DNA from 3 places in the Mesorhizobium sp. WSM4898 genome. Region 1 is predicted to be linked to each of the others. Evidence: predicted binding sites of a transcription regulator. Region 1 holds the regulator's gene; each other region holds the start of a gene.
What was found. The regulator LexA, encoded in region 1, represses DNA repair genes until DNA is damaged. The targets are predictions, from matches to a motif close to TGTTCNNNNTGTGTTCNG.
Positions count from the first base shown of each region.

Region 2: a site for LexA is predicted at 1,248-1,265, ahead of P9228_RS09395 (UvrD-helicase domain-containing protein). Genes of this name have one in related genera too.
Region 3: a site for LexA is predicted at 1,752-1,769, ahead of P9228_RS19480 (sel1 repeat family protein). Genes of this name have one in related genera too.

Region 1 is NZ_JARTVQ010000003.1:377,616-380,890, forward strand. It holds gene P9228_RS16540 (ComEC/Rec2 family competence protein) at 1-1,694, shown strand, start outside; gene lexA (transcriptional repressor LexA) at 1,678-2,412, opposite strand; gene glp (gephyrin-like molybdotransferase Glp) at 2,529-3,275, opposite strand, start outside.
Region 2 is NZ_JARTVQ010000002.1:397,309-400,583, forward strand. It holds gene P9228_RS09390 (glucose/quinate/shikimate family membrane-bound PQQ-dependent dehydrogenase) at 1-1,123, opposite strand, end outside; gene P9228_RS09395 (UvrD-helicase domain-containing protein) at 1,306-3,275, shown strand, end outside.
Region 3 is NZ_JARTVQ010000004.1:36,722-39,996, reverse strand. It holds gene P9228_RS19500 (AMP nucleosidase) at 1-416, opposite strand, end outside; gene P9228_RS19495 (hypothetical protein) at 544-738, opposite strand; gene P9228_RS19490 (hypothetical protein) at 766-918, opposite strand; gene P9228_RS19485 (DUF2147 domain-containing protein) at 1,126-1,467, opposite strand; gene P9228_RS19480 (sel1 repeat family protein) at 1,903-2,169, shown strand; gene P9228_RS19475 (ABC transporter substrate-binding protein) at 2,545-3,275, shown strand, end outside.

The DNA of each region.
Region 1 (3,275 bases):
ATTTTTCCGGCATCGGCGGCAGCGGATTTTTCCTCGGCGACCCGAAACTCATTCCGCCAACCGACCCGATCGCTCAGACGAGCATCGCCTCGGCCATCGAGAACACGCGCGAAAACATTGCCGACCACATCAGAAGCACCGTCGGCGGACCCGAAGGCGAAATTGCCGCCGCACTGATCGTCGGCGTGCGCGCCGGCATTCCGGAGGACATCAACGAGGCGATGCGGCGGACCGGCATCTATCACATCATCTCGATTTCGGGCCTGCACATGGCGCTGGTCGCCGGCACGGTCATGCTTCTGCTGCGCGGCGCCTTTGCGCTGTTCCCGGATTTTTCGTCACGCCGGCCGGTGAAGAAATATGCCGCGGCAATCGCGCTTATGTCGATCGCCGCCTATCTCGTCATCTCCGGCGTGGTGGTCGCCGCCGAGCGAAGCTTCATCATGCTGGCCGTCATGCTGATCGCCGTGCTTTTCGACCGCGCCGCGCTGACGATGCGCAACTTGGCGATCTCGGCCATCGCCGTCATCCTGGTGTCGCCGCATGAAGTGGTTGGCCCGAGCTTTCAGATGTCGTTCGCGGCAACCGCCGCCCTTGTCGGCGCCTATGCCGGCTGGTCCGACTACCGCGCCGGCAAGGTGAGAGCGCCGCCGGAAAAGCGTTCGTTCCTGCGGTTCATGTCGCACAAACTGGCAGTCGGAGCAGGTGGCGCCGCAATGACGTCGATCATTGCCGGAAGTGCCACGGCGCTGTTTGCCATCTGGCATTTCCAGCGCGTCTCGCCGCTCAGCCTGCTGGCCAATCTCGCGATCATGCCGATCGTCACGATCGTGATGTTTCTCGCCGTCGCCAGCGCGGTCATGATGCCGTTCGGCTTCGACGGGCCCTTCCTCTATTTGATGGGCAAGGGCCTAGCGGCGATGATCGCGATCTCGGCGTGGATTTCGGAGTGGTCGCCGGTCGATGCCGTGGGCCTGATCTCGATCCATTCGGTGCTGCTGGCGACGATCGCGCTCGTCATCGCCACGATGGCGACTACGTGGCTCAGGCTGGCCGCAATTCCTTTCGCTGCCGCGGCCGTCATGATCATCCCGCAGGTGCGCACGCCGGACCTGCTGATCTCGGAGGACGCGCATCTGGTGGCGATGCCGATCGGCGGCGGCGAACTCGCCATCAATCGTGCCCGCTCGAACGAGTTCACCACCGATAACTGGAAACGCGCGCTCAAGGCCGAAACGATCGTGCCGCCGGAGACATTCGCCAAGGGCACACTGGACTTGGCCGATCCCGTCGACCTGCCGCCTGGATCGCCCTTTTACTGCACGGGCGACCTCTGCATTGGCCGGCATCCATCGGGCGCGATCGTCGCGCTCGCCGAGAACCGCGAAGCAGCCCGGCCTGCCTGCGACTTCGCAGACCTCATCGTCATCAACGACGCCACGGCCTACAATCCCTGCCGCGATCCACGTATTCTCGTCGTCACCAAGCGGCAGCTCGCGCGCGACGGCAGCGGCGCTGTCTTCTTCGATCCGCAATCGGCGACGGCGCGAGCAACCATTCAATACGCCGTCGAAAAACCGTACCGCCCTTGGCACGAACAGCGGCGATACTCGCGTGAGGCGAGGGGGTTGGCGCCTTACAAGAAGCCCGAGAAGCCGGAAGCCAAGCCGCAGCCCCTCAGTAGCGGCGGATGAGCCCGACGAGCTTGCCCTGAACCTTCACGCGATCGGGACCGAAGATGCGCGTCTCATAGGCCGGATTGGCAGCCTCGAGCGCGATGGAGGCGCCCTTGCGGCGGAAGCGCTTCAGCGTCGCCTCCTCGTCATCGACCAGCGCCACGACGATCTCCCCGGGGCTCGCAGTGCTGGCGTTGCGGATGATGACCGTGTCGCCGTCGAAGATGCCGGCCTCGATCATCGAATCGCCTTTGACCTCGAGCGCGTAGTGCTCGCCGCCCGCGATCATGTCCGGCGGCACTGTGATCGAATGCGTCTGGTGCTGGATGGCGTCGATCGGCACGCCGGCGGCAATGCGACCCATCACCGGGATGGAGACGGCTGAAACGGCGTCGTCGTCATTGCTGGGCGTCGGCGTGCGGGCGGGCGCCGCGGGTTTGATCTGGCGGCCGAGATTGCCTTGGCCGCCCTGGATGACGCTCGGCGAGAACTTCTTCGCCGCATTGAGGCCGGGCGCGATCGAGTCAGGTAGGCGCAGCACTTCAAGGGCACGCGCCCGGTTCGGAAGCCGGCGAATGAAACCGCGCTCCTCCAGCGCCGTGATCAGGCGGTGGATGCCCGATTTCGAGGCAAGGTCGAGCGCTTCCTTCATCTCATCGAAAGACGGCGGAATGCCGCTTTCCTTGAGCCGTTCATGGATGAACATCAGCAGTTCATGTTGTTTGCGCGTCAGCATGGCGGCCCCCATGGGTTCTGAAACCAGAATCAGAAAAACAAACCCAGAACAAACACTATCTGTTCCAGTTGTGTTCCGCAACCGTTTAAAGTTTAGTGAATGTGTTGACGTTTTGTTCAGCGTAACATCAGAACGCTGCATTCCTCGCCGGCTTCAGCCGCCGGTGCGAAGGGTTGGCGCACGATCAGGCCATTGGCATCGGCGAGCATCCTCAACATCGAGGAATCCTGGATGCCGAACGGTGTTGCGATCAACCCCCCCGCATCTTCGCGGACCACGGCGCGCACATAGTCCTGCCTGAGATCGTTGGCGTGCATTGCGACGCCTAACCGGGCCGTGCGGATTTCCTGACGGCAGGACCGGCCGCCCAGCCGCGCCAGAAGCGGCTTCAGGAACAGCTGCGAGCAGACCAGGCTTGCGACCGGATTGCCGGGCAGGCCGATGCAGCGAATGTCGCCGAGCCGGCCAAACATCAGCGGCTTGCCGGGACGCATGGCGATCTTCCAGAAGTCGAGCTGCATGCCTTCGCCGGTCAGCACGTCATGGATCAAGTCGTGGTCGCCGACGGAGGCGCCGCCAAGCGTGACGATGACGTCGGCGCCGGCCTTGACCGCCTTCTTGACCAGGGCCGCGATCGCGTCCTTGCGGTCGGCGGCAATGCCGAGGTCGAGCGCGCGCGCGCCGACCGACTGGGCCGTAGCTGTGACGCCACAGGCATTCGACGAGATGATCTGGTCGGGGCCGAGCGCGCTGCCCGGCGGCAGCAATTCATCGCCGGTGGCGATGATGGCGAGCAGCGGCTGCCGCACCACGTTGAGACTCGGATGGTTGGCCGATGCCGCCAGCGAAAGCGCCGCCGGATC
Region 2 (3,275 bases), on a different contig from region 1:
GCGTCGTCTGATCCGGTTTGCCGGAATCCCAATTCCACAACAGCGCGCCGGTGCCCGCGTCATAGGCGCGGATGACGCCCGACGGCTCCTCGGTCGAATAATTGTCGTTGACCGCGCCCCCAACGATGATCTTGCCGGCGAGGATGAGCGGCGCCGAGGTCGAATAGTAATAGCCCGACTTCGGAAAGGGCATGTTGGCCATCAGGTTCAGCGTGCCGCCTTCGGCGAAGGACGGACAAACTTGCCCGTTCGCGGCATCGAGAGCGATCAGCCGGGCGTCCGAAGTCGGCAGGTAGATGCGTGCCGCGCAGGGCTGGCCCGCCGCGATCTTCGCATCGGCGTAATAGGAAACTCCGCGGCAGGTCTGGTGCTGGCGGTTGGGATCGAGCTTGATCTTCGGGTCGTAGCGCCATTTCTCCTTGCCGGTCGCGGCATCGATGGCGATGGCGAAATTGTGGGGCGTGCAGATGTAGAGCGCATCACCGACCTTGAGTGGCGTTACCTGATAGGTCGTCTCGCCGATGTCGTCCGGACCCTTCATGTCGCCGGTGCGGTAGGTCCAAGCCGGCTGCAGCTTGGCGACATTATCCGGCGTGATCTGAGCGAGCGGCGAGTAACGCTGGCCGAACGGCGTGCGGCCGTAGAAATGCCATTCGCCCGCCGGCATGTCGCCGCCGAGATTGGCCGTCGGCGTCACCTTATCGGTGTTGAGCGTGCCGCCGATGTCCTTCGGATCGGCGGTCATCGAATAGCCAGCCACTGCAAGCGATGCGAGCACCGCCAGGATGAGCGGAGCGCGTCCGTCCGGACCGGTGAATCCCCGCCTGGCCCATGGCGTCAGCAGCCAGAGCGCGATGAGAACGATGATGCCGCCGCGCGGGCCGAGCTGCCACCAATCAAAGCCGGTTTCCCACACCGCCCAGCACAGCGAGGCGAGCACGATCGCGGCATAGAGCCAGAGCCCTGTCGATCTGCGGCGGAAAATGAGCCAGGCGGTGATCAGGAAGGCCAGTCCGGCAATCAGGTAGTACCAGCTGCCACCCAACGTCACCAGCCAGATGCCGCCGCCGCCGAGGACCAGGCCGATAAGCAAAAGGACGAGGGAGGTGATGGTGACAGCCAAGACGATACTCCTTCGACTGTTGCGCGCTTGCGGCGCCTCTGAGGCAACGGCTTGCCGTCCCTGCCCTGTTGGCAGCTTTCTCTCGCAAGTTGCGCCTGTCAAGGCGGCCCCGAACAGGAACAACTAGAACAAAACGGAGACACTTCTGGCCTTTCGCTGCCGAATCACTACATTCGGGGGCGATGTCCGGCTTTTCGGAAGACATGCCCTTTTTTGACGAACCGAATGCGCGGCCCGCCGCCCCATCCGGCCTCGCCGCGCGCGCCATGGCCGCACGCAACGCGCAGAACCGTGCGCCCGATTATCTGAACGGCCTCAATCCCGAACAGCGGCTCGCTGTTGAAACGACCGAAGGCCCGGTTCTGGTGCTGGCCGGCGCCGGCACCGGCAAGACGCGGGTGCTCACCACGCGAATCGCCCACATCCTTGCCACCGGCAGGGCCTTCCCCTCGCAGATTCTCGCCGTCACCTTCACCAACAAGGCCGCGCGCGAGATGAAGCAGCGCATCGGCTTGCTGATCGGCGAGCAGAATGTCGAGGGCATGCCCTGGCTCGGCACCTTTCACTCGATCGGCGTCAAGCTGCTGCGCCGGCATGCCGAGCTTGCCGGATTGAAATCCGATTTCACCATCCTCGATACCGATGACGTGGTGCGGCTGATCAAGCAGCTGATCCAGGCCGAAAATCTGGACGACAAGCGCTGGCCGGCCAAGACCTTCGCGCAGATGATCGACAACTGGAAGAACAAGGGCCTTGGCCCCGACGAGATTCCGGAAGGCGACGCGCGCAGCTTCGGCAACGGCAAGGGGCGCCAGCTCTACAAGGCCTATCAGGAACGGCTGCAGACGCTGAATTCCTGCGACTTCGGCGATCTCCTCTATCACCCGATCCGCATCTTCCGCGCCTATCCGGACGTGCTGAGGGACTATCATCGCAAGTTCAAATACATCCTGGTCGACGAGTACCAGGACACCAACACCGCGCAATACATGTGGCTGCGCTTGTTGGCGCAGAGGCCGCAATCCTCCCCCCTTGAGGGGGAGGTGTCCGCGAAGCGGACGGAGGGGGTCGCCGCGGAAGGCGCCGCCCAGTCATCAGGCGCCGGAGCGTCGAGCACTGCCGCGAGGACCCCTCCCGACCGGGCTTCACCCGGCCACCCTCCCCTCAAGGGGGAGGGAAACCGGCGTCGATCCACTGTCAACATTTGCTGCGTCGGCGACGACGACCAGTCGATCTATGGCTGGCGCGGCGCCGAGGTCGACAATATCCTGCGCTTCGACAAGGATTTTCCGGGCGCCACCATCATCAGGCTGGAGCGCAACTACCGCTCCACCGCGCATATACTGGGTGCGGCTTCGCATCTCATCGCCCACAATGAGGGCCGCTTCGGCAAGACGCTGTTCACCGACCGCAACGACCCCGAGGACGATAAGGTGCATGTCCATGCCGCCTGGGATTCGGAGGAAGAGGCGCGCGCCATCGGCGAGGCGATCGAGGCCTACCAGCGGCAAAAGCACAACCTCAACGATATGGCGATCCTGGTGCGCGCGTCCTTCCAGATGCGCGCCTTCGAAGACCGCTTCATCACGCTCGGCTTGAGCTACCGCGTCATCGGCGGCCCGCGTTTCTACGAACGGTTGGAAATCCGCGACGCGCTGGCCTTCTTCCGCGTCGTCGCCAACAGCGGCGACGACCTTGCCTTCGAGCGCATTGTCAACGTGCCGAAGCGCGGGCTCGGCGAAGCCACCATCCGCCAGATCCACGACACCGCGCGGGCCATGCAAATCCCGATGCTTGAGGCCGCGGCGACGCTCGCCGAAAGCGACGAGCTGAAGCCGAAGCCGCGCGCCGCGCTCCGCGAGGTCGCGGCCAATTTCGAGCGCTGGCAGAAGGCGCTGGAGACCACGCCGCACACCGAGCTCGCCGAGACCATCCTCGAGGAGAGCGGCTACACCGACATGTGGAAGAACGACCGTTCGGCCGAAGCGCCCGGGCGGCTGGAGAACCTCAAGGAACTGATCCGCTCCATGGAGGAGTATGAATCCCTGCGTTCGTTCCTCGAGCATGTCGCGCTGGTCATGGAGGCAGAGCAGGGCGAATCGCTCGATGCGGTCTCGATCATGACGCTGCATTCGGCGAAAGGGCTTGAATT
Region 3 (3,275 bases), on a different contig from region 1:
CTGATCCGCTCGGCAGCCGTGCCATCGACATAGGTGCCCTCCAGAAAGGCGAAATGCAGCGGGATCGGCGTCGTCGATTCCGACACCGTGACCTGGACGCCGTGATTGCGCATGATGAGCCGAAGCTGCTCGACGAGATAGTTCTCGAACAGCTTTGGCTGGGTGATGGTGGTGGCAAAATGCCCGGGCGTCGGCATATGGCCGTAGGCCTGGCGCGAGTCGATCTGCGTGAACGAGGTGGTGGTGACGCCGATCTGCGGATAGAAGGCCCGGTAGCGCCTGCTCTCGTCGCCGCCGGCGGCGAGCTTGGCGAAGGAATCGCGCAGGAATTTGGTGTTGCGGTCGTAGAGCGCCTCCAGCGCCGCGACCGCCTTCTTGGCGTCGTCAAAACTCTGCCTGCCGAAAGGCTCCGGCATGACGACCGATTCGATGGCTTGGGGGTAGATTCGCTTTTCCATGGCCCAATATAGGGATTTGGAAGAGCGCTTGGGAGGGGGAGGCGGGCGCGAAGCCCGCCTTGCGGAGTATTTTTCTCTGGCCGTGTCAGCCACGCTGCAGGCTGACCAGCAGCACGAAGCCGATGCCTGCCTTCTTCGGCGTTGGCGCCTCGATGACCGAACCGGCGTTGGCGCGCATCATCGGCACCGCCAGCACAGGAGCGGCAAGCACCATCAGGATGAGCATCGCCCGCGGCAGGAGCCGAAGAGCTTTGAGGGTGGAGGCAGCGATGCGGTTCATGGTGGTCGTTCCGGTTTCGAGTATTGGTCAGCGGCCGAAATGGTTCATGCAGTCCAGCCGGCAGGTATCGGCCATTCGCGGTGAGCGCGCCGGACGGCCGGCTTCGGCCACGAGGATGGCGAAGAACATGCCGAACAGGCTCATCAGCAGGCAGACGATGGTGAAGCGGCGGACAAGCATTGGTCTCTCCTTCAATGGCGAGGAGAATGCCCGAACGCCTCTGAACCGGTTCTGAGACCGGTATTCATCTGCGGTTCAAATTGGCTGATGGGGTCATGACCCGGCCAAGGCCTGCGAAATGCCTTGTCCAGCGCTGCGCTCAGAAACGGCGCTCAAAAAGAAAACGGGGCGCCGGGCCCCGTTTTTGCATCGTCATCCGTTCGACTGTCAGAGCTTGTGCCAGGTCTGGGTCTTGCAGATCAGCCCGCCCAGAACGCAGCCGCTCATCTTTAGCGAGGTGCCGGAAAGCGTCGCCTTGCCGGAATAGGTCTTGTCGGTTTCCGGGTCTGTTATTGTGCCGGTGTACTTGTTGTCGCCGGTCGCCTTGAAGGAGCCGATCGTCTTGCCGGCATATTTGCCGGACTTGAGCGTGATGGAAAACGCCCCGCCGCCGGCGATCGCCGCTGTCGATCCGGCCTGCGTCTTCCAATTGCCCTCGATCGGGTCGGCCGACGCGGCGCCTGCCATCATCAAGGTGGCCGCCAGGGCCAGGCTGACTTTTCGAAACATGCTTGTCCTCCCTTTAGGGTTCCGGCGGGCCTCGTTCCGCCTCTCTGTCCCTTACGCAAACGTAAAGCTAATCCAGCCATCGCCAAAACGAAAGCGGTGCCGCGACGGAAGCTTGTAAGGATTTCGGCCGCGTCGGTCGCTGGAAATGAACGGATGGCGAAAAAGGCTTCGGTTTCCGTGGTTAGCGAAGTCTTGATTCCCGCGCCTCAAATTTTCGACGAATTTGGCGCAGATCGGCTGAATTGCTGGATTCCTATGCTTAACGGTTCTTCGCGTTTACCTCTTGTTTTAGCTTTGTTTTCTTCAAATTAAGCAAGCCATTTAACGACGGATTCAAGGCGAGCCGTCATCCTCGAAAGCATCGAAAGAGCGGCCCGCCCAGGGGAATTCCAGGGACAGAAGGAGGCAGCTCTCGGGAGCAGACAGGGGATTGAAATGGCACGCTTTGAAATGCTTGAAGCCGGCTTCGGCGCCATGGGGGCAACTGCCCAGGCCGACATTCTTTTCGAACTGGGCATGATGTATGCGACCGGCCGCGATTGCGAGACCGACGTCATTGCCGCCCACAAATGGTTCAACATCGCCGCGATCAAGGGATCGCTCCGCGCCGCCGAGCTGCGCTCGGAATTGTCGGCATCGATGTCGAAGGCCGAGATCGCCAAGGCGCTGCGCGAAGCGCGCGAATGGATGACGATGCACTGATTTTGCGGGGTAAGGGCCGGAAGCTCTTAAGGGACAAGGCCGCAAAAGGCCGGTTAACCAGACCAAGAACGCGGCAGGTCAACGAACTCAAGCCGTGCGACAACACAGGGAAGCGAGCGGGTTCAGGTGCGCGGGGTGCCGGGAAGCTCGACTGCAAAAGCCGCGACCGGCCGGGACAAGGCCGGCGCGGCTTTTGCATTTGCGCAGTCACCGCCTGTATGGGAACGGCGGCTTGGCCCAAGAACTCCCCGTCGGAATGAACCAAATCCCGATACATTGTGCTCTCGACAGTTCCGGCGAAGGGTGAAATTGTCCCGGCTCTCTGGAAGAAGCGTGGCCGGAACGGCCGCGCGCAAGTGGAGGAGTTCTATTGTCATGAAAAGATTGGGTATTTTGAGCGCGGCCGCATTGGGCCTGACGATGAGCGCATCGGTTGCCTTCGCCGACGACATCACGATTTCGGTGGTCGGCCCGATGACCGGGCAGCTCGCCAACATCGGCGATCAGTTCAAGCAGGGCGCGCAGGCCGCGGCGGATGCCATCAATGCCGCCGGAGGTGTCAACGGCAACAAGATCAAGATCGACATCCAGGACGACCAATGCGATCCGAAGCAGGCGGTGTCGGTCGCCAACCGCATCGTTGCCAACGGCGTCAAGTTCGTCGACGGCCATGCCTGCTCGGGCTCGAGCATTCCCGCTTCCGCCGTCTACGCCGAAGCCGGCACCCTGATGATGAGCCCGGCCTCGTCTAATCCGGAACTGACCGACGCCGCGGCCAAGGCCGGCTGGCCGACGATTATGCGCCTCTACACGCGTGACGATGCGCAGGGCGCTTTCATCGGTCCATGGATCGCCAAGAAATATGCCGGCAAGAACGTCGTCGTCCTGCACGACAAGAGCGCCTACGGTCAGGGCGTTGCCGATGCTGTCAAGGCGACCATGAATGCCGGCGGCCTCAAGGAGGTCGACTATGAAGGCATCAATGCCGGAGAGAAGGACTATTCGGCTTTGGTCACCAAGCTGAAAGAGCTCAAGGCCGACGTCGTCTATTTCGGCGGCTACCATCCGGAGGCCGGCTTGATCCTGCGCCAGGCAGCGGAGCAGAA